Regions from separate parts of the Paraburkholderia caffeinilytica genome, predicted to be linked through region 2. Evidence: riboswitches for the same ligand, from Rfam matches in the RefSeq annotation. Region 2 holds a riboswitch; the other holds the start of a gene.
What was found. Region 2 has a riboswitch for glycine ahead of DSC91_RS06535 (D-amino acid dehydrogenase). Riboswitches for the same ligand answer to the same signal wherever they lie in the genome.
Positions count from the first base shown of each region.

Region 1: it holds a riboswitch for glycine, as region 2 does, so the genes downstream of both, gcvT (glycine cleavage system aminomethyltransferase GcvT) here and DSC91_RS06535 (D-amino acid dehydrogenase) in region 2, are expected to answer to the same signal.

Region 1 is NZ_CP031467.1:2,039,579-2,046,948, reverse strand. Features, by position in the region: gene DSC91_RS25460 (alginate lyase family protein) at 1-887, opposite strand, end outside; gene gcvP (aminomethyl-transferring glycine dehydrogenase) at 1,005-3,935, opposite strand; gene gcvH (glycine cleavage system protein GcvH) at 4,030-4,410, opposite strand; gene gcvT (glycine cleavage system aminomethyltransferase GcvT) at 4,551-5,669, opposite strand; glycine riboswitch at 5,750-5,921, opposite strand; glycine riboswitch at 5,956-6,056, opposite strand; gene DSC91_RS25440 (hypothetical protein) at 6,198-6,551, opposite strand; gene DSC91_RS25435 (oxidoreductase) at 6,761-7,370, opposite strand, start outside.
Region 2 is NZ_CP031466.1:1,450,674-1,458,043, forward strand. Features, by position in the region: gene DSC91_RS06525 (DUF6531 domain-containing protein) at 1-3,670, shown strand, start outside; gene DSC91_RS06530 (DUF4303 domain-containing protein) at 3,693-4,223, shown strand; gene DSC91_RS06535 (D-amino acid dehydrogenase) at 4,359-5,570, opposite strand; glycine riboswitch at 5,743-5,836, opposite strand; gene DSC91_RS06540 (LysE family translocator) at 6,051-6,683, shown strand; gene DSC91_RS06545 (GNAT family N-acetyltransferase) at 6,793-7,320, opposite strand; gene DSC91_RS06550 (helix-turn-helix domain-containing protein) at 7,333-7,370, opposite strand, start outside.

The DNA of each region.
Region 1 (7,370 bases), on a different replicon from region 2:
CAATTCAGCGCGGCAGCCAGCGACGCGCCGTTTTCCCCCTTTTCCGGCAACCAGTTGCGGTTGTGGCGGCGCGCAGCGAGCGCAGCGGTCACGAGCGGCTGCAGGTCGTACGTGACATAGTGCAGCGCGTCGCGCTCGCCGAAATCGAAAGTCGAGCCGTCGGGCGCGATGTTGTCGCCGATATGCTCGTCGAACAGGCGCTGCGCCGCGTTGATCATCTTGCGGTTATCCAGCGTGAACGCGGCCATCGAGATCAGCTTGATCCGGTGGCTTTGCCAGTTGTTCTTGAAGGTACCCATGAGCGGCCGCGGCTGCGCGTCGATCTGCGCGATATAGCCGCTCGCTAGCTTCGTCAGGAACGCCATTGATGCATTGCGCGTCTTCACCGGCAACGCGCTCGCGGTCATGTCGTAGGCGAGGATCAGGCCTTCGAAATGGGTTTCGTCGATCGGATTGAAACTGGGTTGGTAAGTCGTGACCCATGCATACAGCAAGCGGTCGACCAGCTTCAGATAACGGTCGTCACTGGTTGCGCGCCAGGCGAGCGCCGCGTCGCGCAGCAGATCGAGATCCTTCTCTGCCTCGACGCTCTGATCGTGGATGCCCTCGTGCGGCAGCGTGCCTTCGGTATGCAGTTTCGCTACCGCATGCGGCGGGTCGTTCAGATGTGCCTGCACATTGCTCACCAGCGCCTTGACGCCGGGATCGGCATTCGTGCGCTCGCTGGTTTGCAGCGCGGGCGCTGCGCAAAAATTCATTGCGGCTTGCGCCTGGCGCAGCGGCAGCAGCACCGCTGCGCCAGCCAGCAAGAGCGTGCAAGCCTGCTGCCACGTTTGGGTTCGCCTGATTTCGGTCCGGCTTTGCATCAATCGCACCTTTCGCGCCATGCGAAACTCCTCGTTAGGCTGATTCGGTGTGTGATGTTAGCCGTTTGCGGACACAAGCGACAGAACCGCGCAACGCCTGCTTACAAGCTTCAGACGATGCGCGGTTTGCGGCCTGGCTTACTCGTAGTCGGCGATCGGCACGCAGGAGCAGAACAGATTGCGGTCGCCGTACACGTTGTCCGCACGGCCGACCGGCGGCCAGTACTTCTTCGCGATCAGCGTGGGCAACGGATACGCGGCGGTTTCGCGCGCGTACGCATGCTTCCAGTCGTTCGCGATGACCACCGCTGCCGTATGCGGCGCGTGCTTGAGCGGATTGTCTTCGCGGTCCGAGCGGCCTTCCTCCACCGCGCGGATTTCGTCGCGGATCGCGATCATCGCCTCGATGAAGCGGTCGAGTTCTTCCTTCGATTCCGATTCGGTCGGCTCGACCATCAGCGTGCCCGGCACCGGGAAGCTCATGGTCGGCGCGTGGAAGCCGTAGTCGGCGAGACGCTTGGCGACGTCGTCGACGGTGATGCCGCTGGTTTCCTTGATTGGGCGCAGATCGAGAATGCACTCGTGCGCGACCAGTCCGCCCGGGCCGGAGTACAGCACCGGATAATGCGGCGCGAGTTTGTTCGCGACGTAATTCGCGTTGAGGATCGCGGTTTCGGTGGCCGCCGTGAGGTTCTTCGCACCCATCATCGCGATGTACATCCACGAGATCGGCAGGATCGACGCGGAGCCGTACGGTGCGCCCGACACGGCGCCGATGCCGTTCGGCGTGCGCTCATAGCCCGACGAAATCTGATTCGGCAGGAATTGCGCGAGATGCGCGCCGACTGCAACCGGACCGACACCCGGTCCGCCGCCGCCGTGCGGAATGCAGAAGGTCTTGTGCAGGTTCAGGTGCGAGACGTCACCGCCGAACTGACCCGGCGCGCACAGGCCGACCATTGCGTTCATGTTCGCGCCGTCCACATAGACCTGACCGCCGTGCGCATGCACGATCTCGCAGATTTCGCGGACGTTCGATTCGAACACGCCGTGCGTGGACGGATACGTGATCATGATCGCCGCGAGCTTGTCGGCGTGCTGATCGGCTTTCTTCTTCAGGTCGTCGATATCGACGTTGCCTTGCGCGTCGCAAGCCACCACGATCACCTGCATGCCGGCCATTTGCGCCGACGCCGGGTTCGTGCCGTGCGCCGAAGCGGGAATCAGGCAGACGTTGCGGTGGCCTTCGCCGCGCGACGCGTGGTACGCATGAATGATCAGGAGGCCCGCGTACTCGCCTTGCGAGCCGGCATTCGGTTGCAGCGACACGGCTGCGTAGCCGGTGGCCGCGACCAGCATCTGTTCGAGCTGATCGATCATTTCGCGGTAACCGACCGTTTGCTCGGCCGGCGCGAACGGGTGAATCTGACCGAATTCGGGCCACGTGACCGGCAGCATTTCCGAGGTCGCGTTCAGCTTCATCGTGCACGAGCCGAGCGGGATCATCGAGCGGTCGAGTGCCAGATCCTTGTCGGAGAGGCTGCGCAAATAGCGCAACATTTCCGTTTCCGAATGGTGACGGTTAAACACGTGGTGCGTGAGGTACGCGCTGGTGCGTTCGAGCGCGGCGGGCACGGTGCTCTCGGCGGGGAGTTCGGCGTCGAGTGCATCGATTTGCGGGACTTCGTCGACGAACGCCGCTTGCGCGAATGCCGCGAGCAGATCGGCGAGGTCGCTGCGCGTGGTGGTTTCGTCGATCGAGATGCCGACGCGCGTGTCGCTCACGCGGCGCAGATTGATGCGCCTCGCGGTCGCCGCGTCATGCAGCGCCTGGGTGCGTGCACCGGTTTCGAACGTGAGCGTGTCGAAGAACGTGTCGTTGACGAGCGCGTAACCGAGCTTCTTCGCGCCGGCCGCGAGCAGCGCAGCGATCCGGTTCACGCGTAGTGCGATCGTCTTCAGGCCGTGCGGGCCGTGATAGACGGCGTACATGCTGGCCATGATCGCGAGCAGCGCTTGCGCGGTACACACGTTCGAGGTCGCCTTCTCGCGACGGATGTGTTGTTCGCGCGTTTGCAGCGCGAGACGCAGCGCGGGGTTGCCCTGCGCGTCGACGGTCACGCCGACCAGACGGCCCGGCATCTGACGCTTGAATTCATCGCGCACGGCGAGGTAAGCCGCGTGCGGGCCGCCGAAACCCACCGGCACGCCGAAACGCTGGGTGTTGCCGACGGCCACGTCCGCGCCCCATTCGCCCGGCGGCGTGAGCACCGTCAGCGCGAGCAGATCGGCGGCGACCACCACGTGGCCGCCCGCTGCGTGGATCGCGTCTGCGAGTGCGCGGTAGTCGCGCACATCGCCGTTCACGCCCGGGTATTGCAGCAGCACGCCGAACGCATTCGCGTTCGCCGCTTCCGCAGCCGGGCCGACTTTCACTTCGATACCGACCGGCGTGGCGCGCGTCTTCACCACTTCGATGGTTTGCGGCAGCACGTCGTCGGCAACGTAGAACACGTTCGACTTCGGCTTGCCGATGCGTTGCAGCAGCGTCATCGCTTCGGCGGCGGCAGTGGCTTCGTCAAGCAGCGAGGCGTTCGAGATCGCCAGACCCGTCAGGTCGACAATCATTTGCTGGAAGTTCAGCAACGCTTCCAGACGGCCTTGCGAGATTTCCGGCTGATACGGCGTGTACGCGGTGTACCAGGCCGGATTTTCGAGCACGTTACGCAGGATCACCGTCGGCGTGTGCGCGTTGTAGTAACCCTGTCCGATGTACGAGCGGAACACCTGGTTCTTGTCCGCCAGCTCACGCAGCGCGGCGAGCGCTTCCGCTTCGCTCTTCGGCTGGGCGAAGGGACCGAGCGGCAGCGTTTCGGTGCGGCGGATCGTCTTCGGAATGACGGCGTCGATCAGCGCCGCGCGCGACGCGAAGCCGAGGGCTTCGAGCATCGCATGCTGGTCGGCCGAATCCGGGCCGATGTGCCGTTCGGCGAAGGCGTCATGCACTTCGAGCGCGGCGAGCGAGAGAGGAGTGCGGTTCATCAGACGATCCGGGTGTTCGAGCTTCATGAGGTGTTCCTGGCGGTGCGGGCGTCCGTTCGACGATGGAATCGGACGCGCCGCGCCTGTCGGGTTTAAACGTAAAGGTGCAACTTGCGGTGAATCAGGCGCCGATCGCCTTCGCGTACGCGTCCGCGTCGATCAGGCGATCCTGCGATGCGTCCGCGGCCGGCTTGATCTTGAAGAGCCAGTTGTCGTACGGCGCGCTGTTGACGCCGTCCGGCGTGTCGGCGACGGCCGGGTTCGCTTCGATGATCTCGCCCGAAACCGGTGCGTAGATGTCGGAGGCGGCTTTCACCGACTCGATCACGGCGACGGTGTCGCCGGCGCCCACGGTCTTGCCCAGTTCCTGGACTTCGAAGAAGACGATATCGCCGAGCGCTTCCTGCGCGTGGTCGGTGATGCCGACCGTCAGCGTGCCGTCCGCTTCGGTGCGGACCCACTCGTGCGATTCGGTGTATTTCAGATCGGCCGGGATGCTCATCGGATGCTCCTATGCGGTGTGATTCGGTATGAACTTAAAAAGGGCGCCCAAACCTGGCGCTTCGCGCCTGGCCCCCAGCAGGGGCAAGAAAACCTGGGTACGCCAGTGTTTTCCTGAAAGGTGACGCACGCGCCGGCTGCTTAAACTGCGAGCACCTTGCCGTTGCGCACGAACGGCAGTTTTACCACGCTTGCGGGTACGTTTTTGTCACGAATCTGGACGTGAACGGTATCGCCCGGCTGCACACCTTTCGGCACGCGCGCAAAGGCGATCGATTCCTGCATCGTGGGCGAAAAAGTGCCGCTGGTGATTTCGCCTTCGCCCTGCGGCGTGACGACTTTCTGGTGAGCGCGCAGCACGCCCGCCGCCTTGCCGTTTTCCTTCAGCAGGATCAGACCGACGAACGCCGCCTGCGAGCCGTCGGCTTCAAGCTTTTTCTTGCCGACAAATTCACGCGGCGAAGTCAGATCGACGGTCCAGGCGAGGCCGGCGTCGAGTGGCGAGACGGTGTCGTCCATATCCTGGCCGTACAGGTTCATGCCGGCTTCGAGGCGCAGCGTGTCGCGCGCGCCGAGACCGGCGGGGCGCACGCCTTGTGCTTGCAGCGCGTTCCACAGTGCTGCGACGTGATCCGCCGGGACGATGATTTCGAAACCGTCTTCGCCGGTGTAGCCGGTGCGGGCAACGGTGAGTTCGCCGAACGGCGTGCCTTCGACGCGGGCGGCGTTGAAAGGCTTCAATGCTTCGGTGGCAGCGCGTGCGGCCGGCACGGTTTGCCAGACTTTTTCGCGGGCGTTCGGACCTTGCACGGCGACGATCGCGTAGTCGCGGCGCGGCGTGATGGTCAGGCCGAAGTTGCCCTCGGCGTTGAGCTTGCCGAACCAGGCGACGTCTTTATCGGCCGTGCCGGCGTTGACGACCACGCGGAAGTGATCTTCGCCGAAGTAGTAGACGATCAGATCGTCGATCACACCGCCGTTCGGGTTCAGCAGACAGGAGTAGAGCGCGCGGCCCGGCGTTTGCAGCTTGGCGACGTTATTGGCCAGCGCGTATTCAAAAAAGGCGCGCACGCGCTCGCCGGTGAAATCGACGACGCACATATGCGAGACGTCGAACATCCCGGCGTCGGTGCGCACGGCGCGGTGTTCGTCGATCTGCGAGCCGTAGTTGACGGGCATGTCCCAGCCGCCGAAATCGACCATGCGAGCGTTGAGCGCACGATGGGTGGCGTTGAGCGGGGTGTGTTTGAGTTCGGTCATGGGGCCTCGGGCGTCTCGCGAAACAAAAAAGGCCATGCGGCGCTACGCCTCGCGGCGGATGCCTGCGAGCGATGGCGTTGCATGACCCCTCTGTCCTCGATACCTGAGAGATTGCGCTCCCGTGCGATGTTGCAGCTGTCATCGCTACGGTGAAACGCGCGCCCCTTCGGTGGGCAGCCTGCCAGAATCTGCTCGACGTACGTTCGATGTACGCGACGCAGACGGCTACTGCCGCTCTCCAGAGTGCGAAAAACCGGTGCCTTGATCTTGCTTGGGCGCGGGTTCTTCGACGCGGTCGGTCCTTTTGCCTGAGAGTTTGCGGGTGTGCCCCTTCGGCGGCGCGGCCTGCGATTTTCTGCGGCCAGCACGCTCTCCCGACGCGTGCGGCGAATGTACGCGAGGGCCGGGGGCTTGTCAAATAAAGGCCCGCAAGGGGCGTGGCGGTTGGCGCTGCAAGATCGCGACAGTCAAAAAAAGCGCGGGACGTGACGCCCGCGCTTTTTTGCTTCAGTGCCCGAACCGGCCCGATTATTCGCCGATGGCGTGCGCTGCGTTATCCAGTTCCTGGTTCAGCACATGCTGTTCGTCGCCGGACAGGCCGCCGCCGTGTTGTGCCGCCATATCGTGGGCCTCCTGACGGATTACGTCGAGGCGGTGGTGCAGTGCGCCGCCTTGCGGGGGCGGGTAATAGCCTTGATTGACGCGAGCGTCGATGCGGCGGCTCAAGTTGTCGATACGGCCATTGACCTGGCTGAAGCGCTGATCCGCGATTTGCTGCGGGTTAGGGCGCGGCGCCGGCGCGGGTTGCTGGGGAGCCACCACGCAGGCGGCCAGGGAACTGAGCAAAGCGCATGCTGCTACTGCGCGGACGATACGGGGCATGGACTCTCCGGAAGTCGTTGTCGTTTTGTAGTGCTACTGGGGTAGCAACGGATTGCCGGGAATTCGCGCTGACCGCAGAGGCGGGGTTATTTGTAACGTTATGTTCCTTTCGGGATTGTCAGGCTTTGGCTCATGGCGTCTTTGGCGGCGGCATGGTCTGCGTGCTGCCGCCAAATGGCCAGAAAGCGTCCCGCAGCGTACGGCAATAATCAGCGAATACGTTCGAACGGCAGCCGGACGCCTTCCTCGGAACTCCGGGCTGCAAGCTCGATGATCGTCATGACGTCGACCGCATCCTGAGGGCTGATGGGAAACTTCGCGCCGTTCTGAATGGCGTCCGCCAAGGCAATATAAAAGCCGATGTATTCCCCATTGCGCGTAGGCACTTCCCGCTCGACTTCCTGATCGCCTTCGAGCACGCGCAATACCCCAGCCGTGTTGCCGGCGCCGAATCCCTCGTCGCCGGGCCGTAAGCCGGCTTTCAACTGATCCTCCTGCGTATCGAGCCCATATTTCACGTAGCTCCCTTGCGTGCCGTGAATCGCAAACCTTGGCGCGACCAAGGCAGTCAACGCGCTTGCATGCAACACCACCTCGAAGTCGCCGTACCCGAGCTGGATATGGACGTAGTCCGGCGCACTGGCCTGGTCGCGATGCGTCCGAACCGTCGCGGACACGGTCTGCGGTGCGCCGAACAGCGCCAACGCCTGATCGATCAGGTGCGGTCCGAGATCGAATAGCAGACCGCCGCCGCGCGAAGCCTCCTCGCGCCAACGCTGCCGAACCTCCGGCCGGAAACGGTCGAAATGCGATTCGTAT
Region 2 (7,370 bases):
GCCGCTGGTGCGTATCGGCCATTCGACTCATTGCAGTGCCAAGGTCAATTCGGGTCGTAAAAGCGTTTGGGTTGACCGAACGACGGGACAATACGGACCGAAGAATCCCGAGCTTACCGCCGGTGAAGAGTTCTTCGCGGGTTTGCTTGGCGGTCTGCTTGGCGCAAAGCTAGGTGGCATGCTCGGAGATGCACTTCCGAAACGGGAGCCAACCCGATCTGCTGAGGTGTCGGGAAAAAAAGACGAAGTCTCCACGTGCAAGGAAGACCCGGTCGATGTAGCGACCGGCGAGGTGGTCGACGTCCGCACCGACATTTCAATTCCGGGTGTGTTGCCCTTGCAGTTCACGCGGCGTTACCGCACGCGTTCGGAAGACAAAGGGCTTCTGGGCCCCAAGTGGTCAAACAATTGGTCGCAGCGCCTGTCGTTCGACGACGGACACCTCGTGCGATTCCATGACGCGGTTGGACAGACGATCACCTTCGTTGCGCCGGAAGTCGGTCTCGACGGCATCAACCTGCGCGAGCCTCGCTATCGCCTGATCGGCAAGCGGGACGAGCCGCGGATTTTCGACTACGAGACACGACAGGTATTGGTATTTGCGCCGCTTGCCGAAGCTCAAACTTCGAGGCTCGAGCGGATCGAGGACCTGAACGGCAATGCTTGCACCTTTGCATACGACGCGGACGGCCGTCTCGACGGACTGGTGCATACGGACGGTTACAGGCTCGATATTCTGTATCGCGGTGCGAAGCGCGAGGTCGACCAGATTGTTCTTTACGACGGTTCGGGCAAGCCGCGAACGCTCGTCGAATACGGATATGACGGGGAGATGCTGGCACGCGTCGCGAGCTTCCGGCACGGTCATTTCAATTACACGTACGACCGCAATGGATGGATGACGGCTTGGTGCGACACCGATCAGACCGACGTCCGCTACCTGTACGACGAGGTTGGCCGTGTTGTCGAAACGGGTACGAGGCAGGGGTATCACACCGGGCAATTCGTCTACGAGGACGGTCGCACGCGCGTCATCGACGGTGACGGCGAGTGGGTCTACGACTACAACGCAGACGGTCTGGTCACTGTTGAGACAAATCCACTCGGCCACACCACCGTACGGGAGTGGGGATTCGGACGGCTGTTGGCGCAGGCGGATGCGCTCGGTCGACGCACCCAATTTCTCTACGACGATACGGGCAATCTCGTGTCTGTCGAGGAACCAGGCGGCCACACGACATGGTTTGAATATGACGACAGCCGACTGATGACCGCGGTCGTGCTACCTGATGGAGTACGCACGAAGTTTGAATACGACCATCTGCAGCGCTTGATAGCTCGCACGGGACCCGACGGGAGGAATAAGCGTTATCGATACGGAGAGCGCGGCGAACTCTTGCGCATCCTCGATGGCGGTGGGGAAATGCGTTTCGACTACGACGCGCGGCTACGGCTGATCACGGCTCGACTGCCGACCGGCGCGGAATTCCGTACAGTATTTGATGTCCTTGGGCGTCTCCTCGAAGAAGTCGATCCTGACGGCAACGTCACCCGGTATGACCATTCGGCGGGTGCTGAGAATCCACGTGGCGCGGTCGCAAAGATTGTCCAGCCGGAGGGCGCCGTTGTCCGTGCGCGGTACAACACCGAAGGTCTGCTCGTCGAGCAGAGCGATCAACTCGGTCGCGTTACCCGGCGCGAGTACGGACCGTTTGATCTTGTTACGGCGTCGATTGATGCTGCCGGCCACATTACCCGATTTGAGTACGACCATGCTACGAGGCTGACGAAGGTCGTTAATGCGCTGTACGAGACGTGGGAATATCGTTACGACGGCGCAGGTCGGCTCATCACTGAGATCGACTGGGGCGGCCGCACGACGCACTACGAACGGGATGCTGTCGGGCGTCTGCTTGTAAAGACGCTGCCGGACGGGGGTAAATGGCGCTATGGGTACGACCCGTCTGGTCGATTGGCAACGGTCGATGCCGGCGACGTAGAGTTGGCCTACACCTACGACGATGCGGGTCGGCTCGCTATGGCCGAAGTGCGAGGAGAGTCCGCCCACGTAACCCGCCTCAGCTATGACGAAAAGGGGCGTCTGATTGGAGAGGACCAGCACGGTGATCTCCTGAAGCACGCGTACGACGCCGAAGGTCGACGCAGTGCGCGAATAACGCCGCATCGGCAGACGCAGTATGAATACGACCAGTTCGGCGGACTGACCAAGGTCGGTCCGATGTCGATCCTGCGCGACAGTCAGGGGCGCGAAACAGGCCGGCAGGCTGGTGAGTTCGTCATGCAGCGGCAATACGATGCGTTGGGCCGTGTGCGTCGGCAGGTCGCGGGGCCGCGATCGGCGTTCGACGAGATACAGTCGAACCCGGTTCAAGCATTGGAACAACTCACGCGTCAGCTGTATTCGTACGATGCGGCCGGACAGTTGGAGCGTGCAGATACTGACTCCGACAGCGTGACGTATCAACGTGACGTACGTGGACAGATAGCGTCCGTACATAGCCTCCGTCAGCCACCGGAGCATTACCGCTATGACGCGAACCTCAACATTGCAGCGCATGGCCGGCAGGGGCCAACCGACGTTCGCCGTTACCTGCCAGGAGGACTCCCGGAACGCGTCGGTTACGCACGCTATCGTTACGATGCGCGCGGGCGGACGATCGAAAAGACGGTTGAGCAGCCTGGCTTCAGGCCTAAGACCTGGCAATACACGTGGGATGGGTTGAACCGGCTGGTGAAGGTGCGTACACCGGAAAGAGGGGTTTGGACTTATCGGTACGACGCGTTTAATCGGCGGGTGGAGAAGCGCGCTGCCGGTACACTTGAAGCGGTGAGATTTCTGTGGGATGGGTCGAGGCTTGCCGAGCGGTGGCACGAAAAGAATGGCACCGTAGGAAGCGCGACGACATGGCATATCTCCCCGGGCGACTTTGTGCCGTTGGCGCAAGAGACGGATGCCGGTATATACCCAGTAATCTCCAACCCCATCGGGTTGCCAGGCGCTATTTTTGATGAACAAGGACATCTGGTCCGTAAAGTAGACCATACGCTGTGGGGACGATTGATCACTGAGTCGAACGAAAACGGTGGATTTGATTTGTCGCTGCGCTTTCCGGGCCAGTGGGCAGACGAGGAAGATGATCTCCACTACAACCTCAACCGCTATTATGATCCTTCAACGGGACACTACCTGAGCGTTGATCCAATCGGTCTGAATGGCGGTTGGCGTACCCATGCATACGTTCACGATCCGATACAGTTTTGTGATCCAAACGGGTTAGCCGAATGTTGGGGCACCTATTTCAAGAAGTTGTCCGGAACAAATCCTCCTGAAGGGATGGAAAATCCTCATGCGCATCACATTATCTTCAAGGGCGAATTTGCTAACAATCCAAGAATGCAGGCGCAATTGGCGAGGAGTCGGGCGATCGCGGAGAAGTATGGGATTGACCCTGTATATGATCAAGGGGCGCTCATGTGGGCACCGAATGCCGGCCACTCCGTTGCAAACGCAAAGGCAGTGGCAGATGGTCTACAGAGGGCAGATGCAACGATCAGTCGACAGGATTTGTCGCCTCCAGACGCGACTGCCGCAATGACGGCAGAGTTACAAAAAATTGGCCAGGCCATTTTCGGAAATAGCAATCAATAGTAGCGATTGGACGGAGAAAACCATGGATACCTTTTCCGATTTTCAGCGAGACATTGCTCACGCAGCAAGAGCAAGTTTTGAGGATCTTCGATCTGCCCGACCGGGTGAGCATTTTTACGCGTACGCGCTATACACCGACAGCAGTGCCATGACCGTCGTGCCGGCCGCCAACTCGATCGAAGCGCTGCTGCAGATCAGGAAGGAAATGGAGGTTCCTGATGACGAAGAAGCGCCGGAGTTCAAATGGAGTGTGTCCGAATGGAAATATGAAGCGTGGAAGGCTTCCAACTTAAACGGAATTTCCGCAAGACTTAGATCTGAACTTGAACACGCGGATTTCCCTTCTTTCGTCGAGAGGGTGCACGGCGACATGGTGGCGGCACTACAGTTGCTCGACAACGAGGGCCTTTTTGGCACGGGACCGGACAGGGAACAGATTGTTCTGTTTGTGTCGATTAGCGACGATGATGATGCTGCCCGATTGGAAAACGAATCAGCGAAAGCTCTCAACTCGACGGTCGCGTATGAGGCGTTTTTAAGAAGGTATGACTAGCAACGCTCAAGGAGGCGGATTTCCAGGTGGGCCTTCAATTTCATCAGTTTTCCGCCCTCGGCCGCGCCTCAACGGCTAGCTTCAACGAGGAAGCCGCAGGCAAAAGCCACCCGTGCCTGCGGCCAAAAAAAGCACCTATTGAATAGAATTCGCCAAAACCTGCGCCGTGGCCGCCGACAACGTCCACCCCAAATGCCCGTGCCCGGTGTTATAGAAAACGCCGCGCCGTTTCCCGCGCCCGACCTTCGGCAACATACTCGGCAGCATGGGCCGCAACCCCGCCCACGGAATCACCTTCGAAGTCGACACCTCGGGAAAATACCGTCGAGTCCAGTCGACCAAAGGCGCAATCCGATCCGAGCGGATATCGCGATTGAACCCATTGATCTCCGCAGTCCCCGCCACGCGGAACCGATCCGCGCCAAGCCGGCTCGTCACGATCTTGGCGCTGTCGTCGAGCAGACTTACCCACGGCGCGTTCTGCTGACTCGCTTCATCATCCAGGCACACGGTGATCGAATAACCCTTAACCGGATAGACGTTCACGTGATCGCCAAGCATTGCCGCGAACTCGCGGCTCTTCACACCGGCGCACACCACGATCCGCTCGAAGGCAAACCGTTGCGACTCGCCTTCCAGATTGACCATCAACGAAAATCGCCCCTCGGCCGGCTGCTCGATCGACGTAATGTCCGCATCGTAGTGAAATTCCACGCCATGCCGCACGCAGGCCTGCGCCAACCCTCGGGTGAACTTGTGAATATCGCCGGTGGAATCCGAAGGCGTAAAAAAACCGCCGAAAAAATTGCCGTGCAACGTGGGCTCGATCGCATGCAACTCGCTCGACGTCACCGGATTCCGCTCCAGCCCACCTTCGCGCAGCAATTCATTCACCTTGCCGGCCGCATCGAATTCCTTGCGCGTCTTGTAGATATGCAAAATGCCGCGCCGCTCCAGATCGAAGTCGATCCCTTCGCGCTCGGCGATCGAAAACAGATGCTCGCGCGCCGCGATCGCGAGCCGCACCGTTTCGACGGTGTTCGCGCGGTAGTGCGGAATCTGCCGCAAAAATTCGCCCATCCACGAATACTTGTGCCACGTGGGCATTGGATTGAGCAGCAGCGGGGCGTCGCGCGTGAACATCCAGCGCAAGCCCTTCAGCACTGTGGCCGCGCTGTTCCAGACTTCGGCATTGCTGGCGGACAACTGGCCGCCGTTGGCGAACGAGGTCTCCATCGCCGCATAGCGATGACGTTCGAACACGGTGACGTGGTGGCCGCATTGCGCCAGGGCGTGAGCAGTCGTGACGCCGGTAATGCCGGCGCCGATAATGGCGATTCGTGACATGACATGGTCCAGAGTAGTTGAGCATCACCGGTGTCGATTTCGTGTCGAAACCGGCGTCGATGCCCCATCTGTCCATGTACCTGAGAGTTTCTTCCCGTGAGCGTACGCGCGATGCAAGCGGTATGCAGGGAATCCCCTTCGGTGGGCGCGCACGGCGCCGCTCTCCAGATGTTCCGGCTGCGCGGTCCTTTTGCCTGAGAGTTTCCGGGGCGGTTGCTCCGTCGGCGTCGTCACAATCTTCTGACGATCTCTCCCGCGCTGCGTTGCAGAACGGCATGACAATACCGGGCAAAAATCCTCACCGCAAGTGTTTCCTGTCATGCAGCGCGCAATCAGCCGGACGAAAAGGGGCGTAGTCAGATGCGATAAACGCCTTTCAACCACTCATCCGGATGTTTCGTATGGGATTGGCGGACTGGATCGACGGCATCGGCTATATTTGACCGCATTGCCCGATTTCAATTCACACTGGAGAACGCCGTGCCCGCTGCCACAACGCTGCTCGCCTTTGCCCTGGTCTCGCTTGGCATGGTGCTCACACCCGGCCCGAACATGATCTATCTGATCTCGCGATCGCTCTGCCAGGGGCGGCGCGCGGGGCTCGTGTCGCTCGGCGGAGTCGCGCTCGGCTACGTGTTCTACATGTTTTGCGCGGCGTTTGGCATCACCGCGCTGCTGTTGACGGTGCCCTATGCGTACGACGCGTTGCGTTTTGGCGGCGCGCTTTACCTGCTGTATCTGGCGTGGCAGGCGGTCAAGCCGGGCGGCCGCTCGCCGTTTCAGGTGCGCGACCTGCCGCACGACAGCCGTCGCAAGCTCTTCACCATGGGCCTCGTCACGAACCTCGCGAATCCGAAGATCGCCGTGATGTATCTGTCGCTGCTGCCGCAATTCATTTCACCGGCGCACGGCAGCGTGCTCACGCAGTCGATCGCGCTGGGCTGCGTGCAGATCGTCATCGCCGTCACGATCAACGCGCTGATTGCGAGCATGGCGGGTTCGATCGCCGGGTTTCTCGCCGGGCGGCCGGTGTGGCTGCTGGTGCAACGGTGGCTGATGGGCACCGTGCTCGCCGGCCTGGCGGTGCGGATCGCGTTCGATTCGCGCCGTTAAACCGCACGCTGAAGACTTGCTTGTGTTTGCGTCGCGGCCGCCATCACGGCGCATCGGTCAGGATCGGCCACTGCGCGCGCACTTCACAGGCGGCCCGACGACGTCACGCTTACAGCGTCTTGTACATGATGGTGGTTGAATCAAGCCGCTCCTCCAGCGTGTCGCGGCAAAACTGCGGGATCACGCCGGCCGTCTGATAACCCAGCGCGGCATAGAGTGGCTCCGCCTTGTCGCCCGTGCGCGTATCGAGCGTCAGCAGGCTGCGCTGCAACTGGTGCGCACAGCGCTCCAGTTCCACCATCAGCGCTTTGGCAATACCCTGACGGCGGAACCCGGGGTGGACCAGCAGCTTGCGCACCTCGGCGCGATGGCGCTGATTCGGCATCGTGTCGTGATCGAGTTGCACGGTGCCGGCGATCGACTCGCCATGCCGGGCGACGAACAGCACCAACGCGCCCGCGCGCAGCGACGGCAGCACCTTTCGGCTCCAGAACGCCTCACCCTCTTCGACGCTATACGGCAGTACAAATCCGACGCTTGCGCCGTCATGGACGCAGGCATGCAGCAGCGCGCCGAGTTCGGGCAGATGGCGAACGAGGTCGTCGGCGGAAAAGGTCGTGATGGCAGTCGCGTTCATGGTGGCTCGAACTCAGACGATGAAGAGGATGTAGCGCGCCGCGCTGTGCG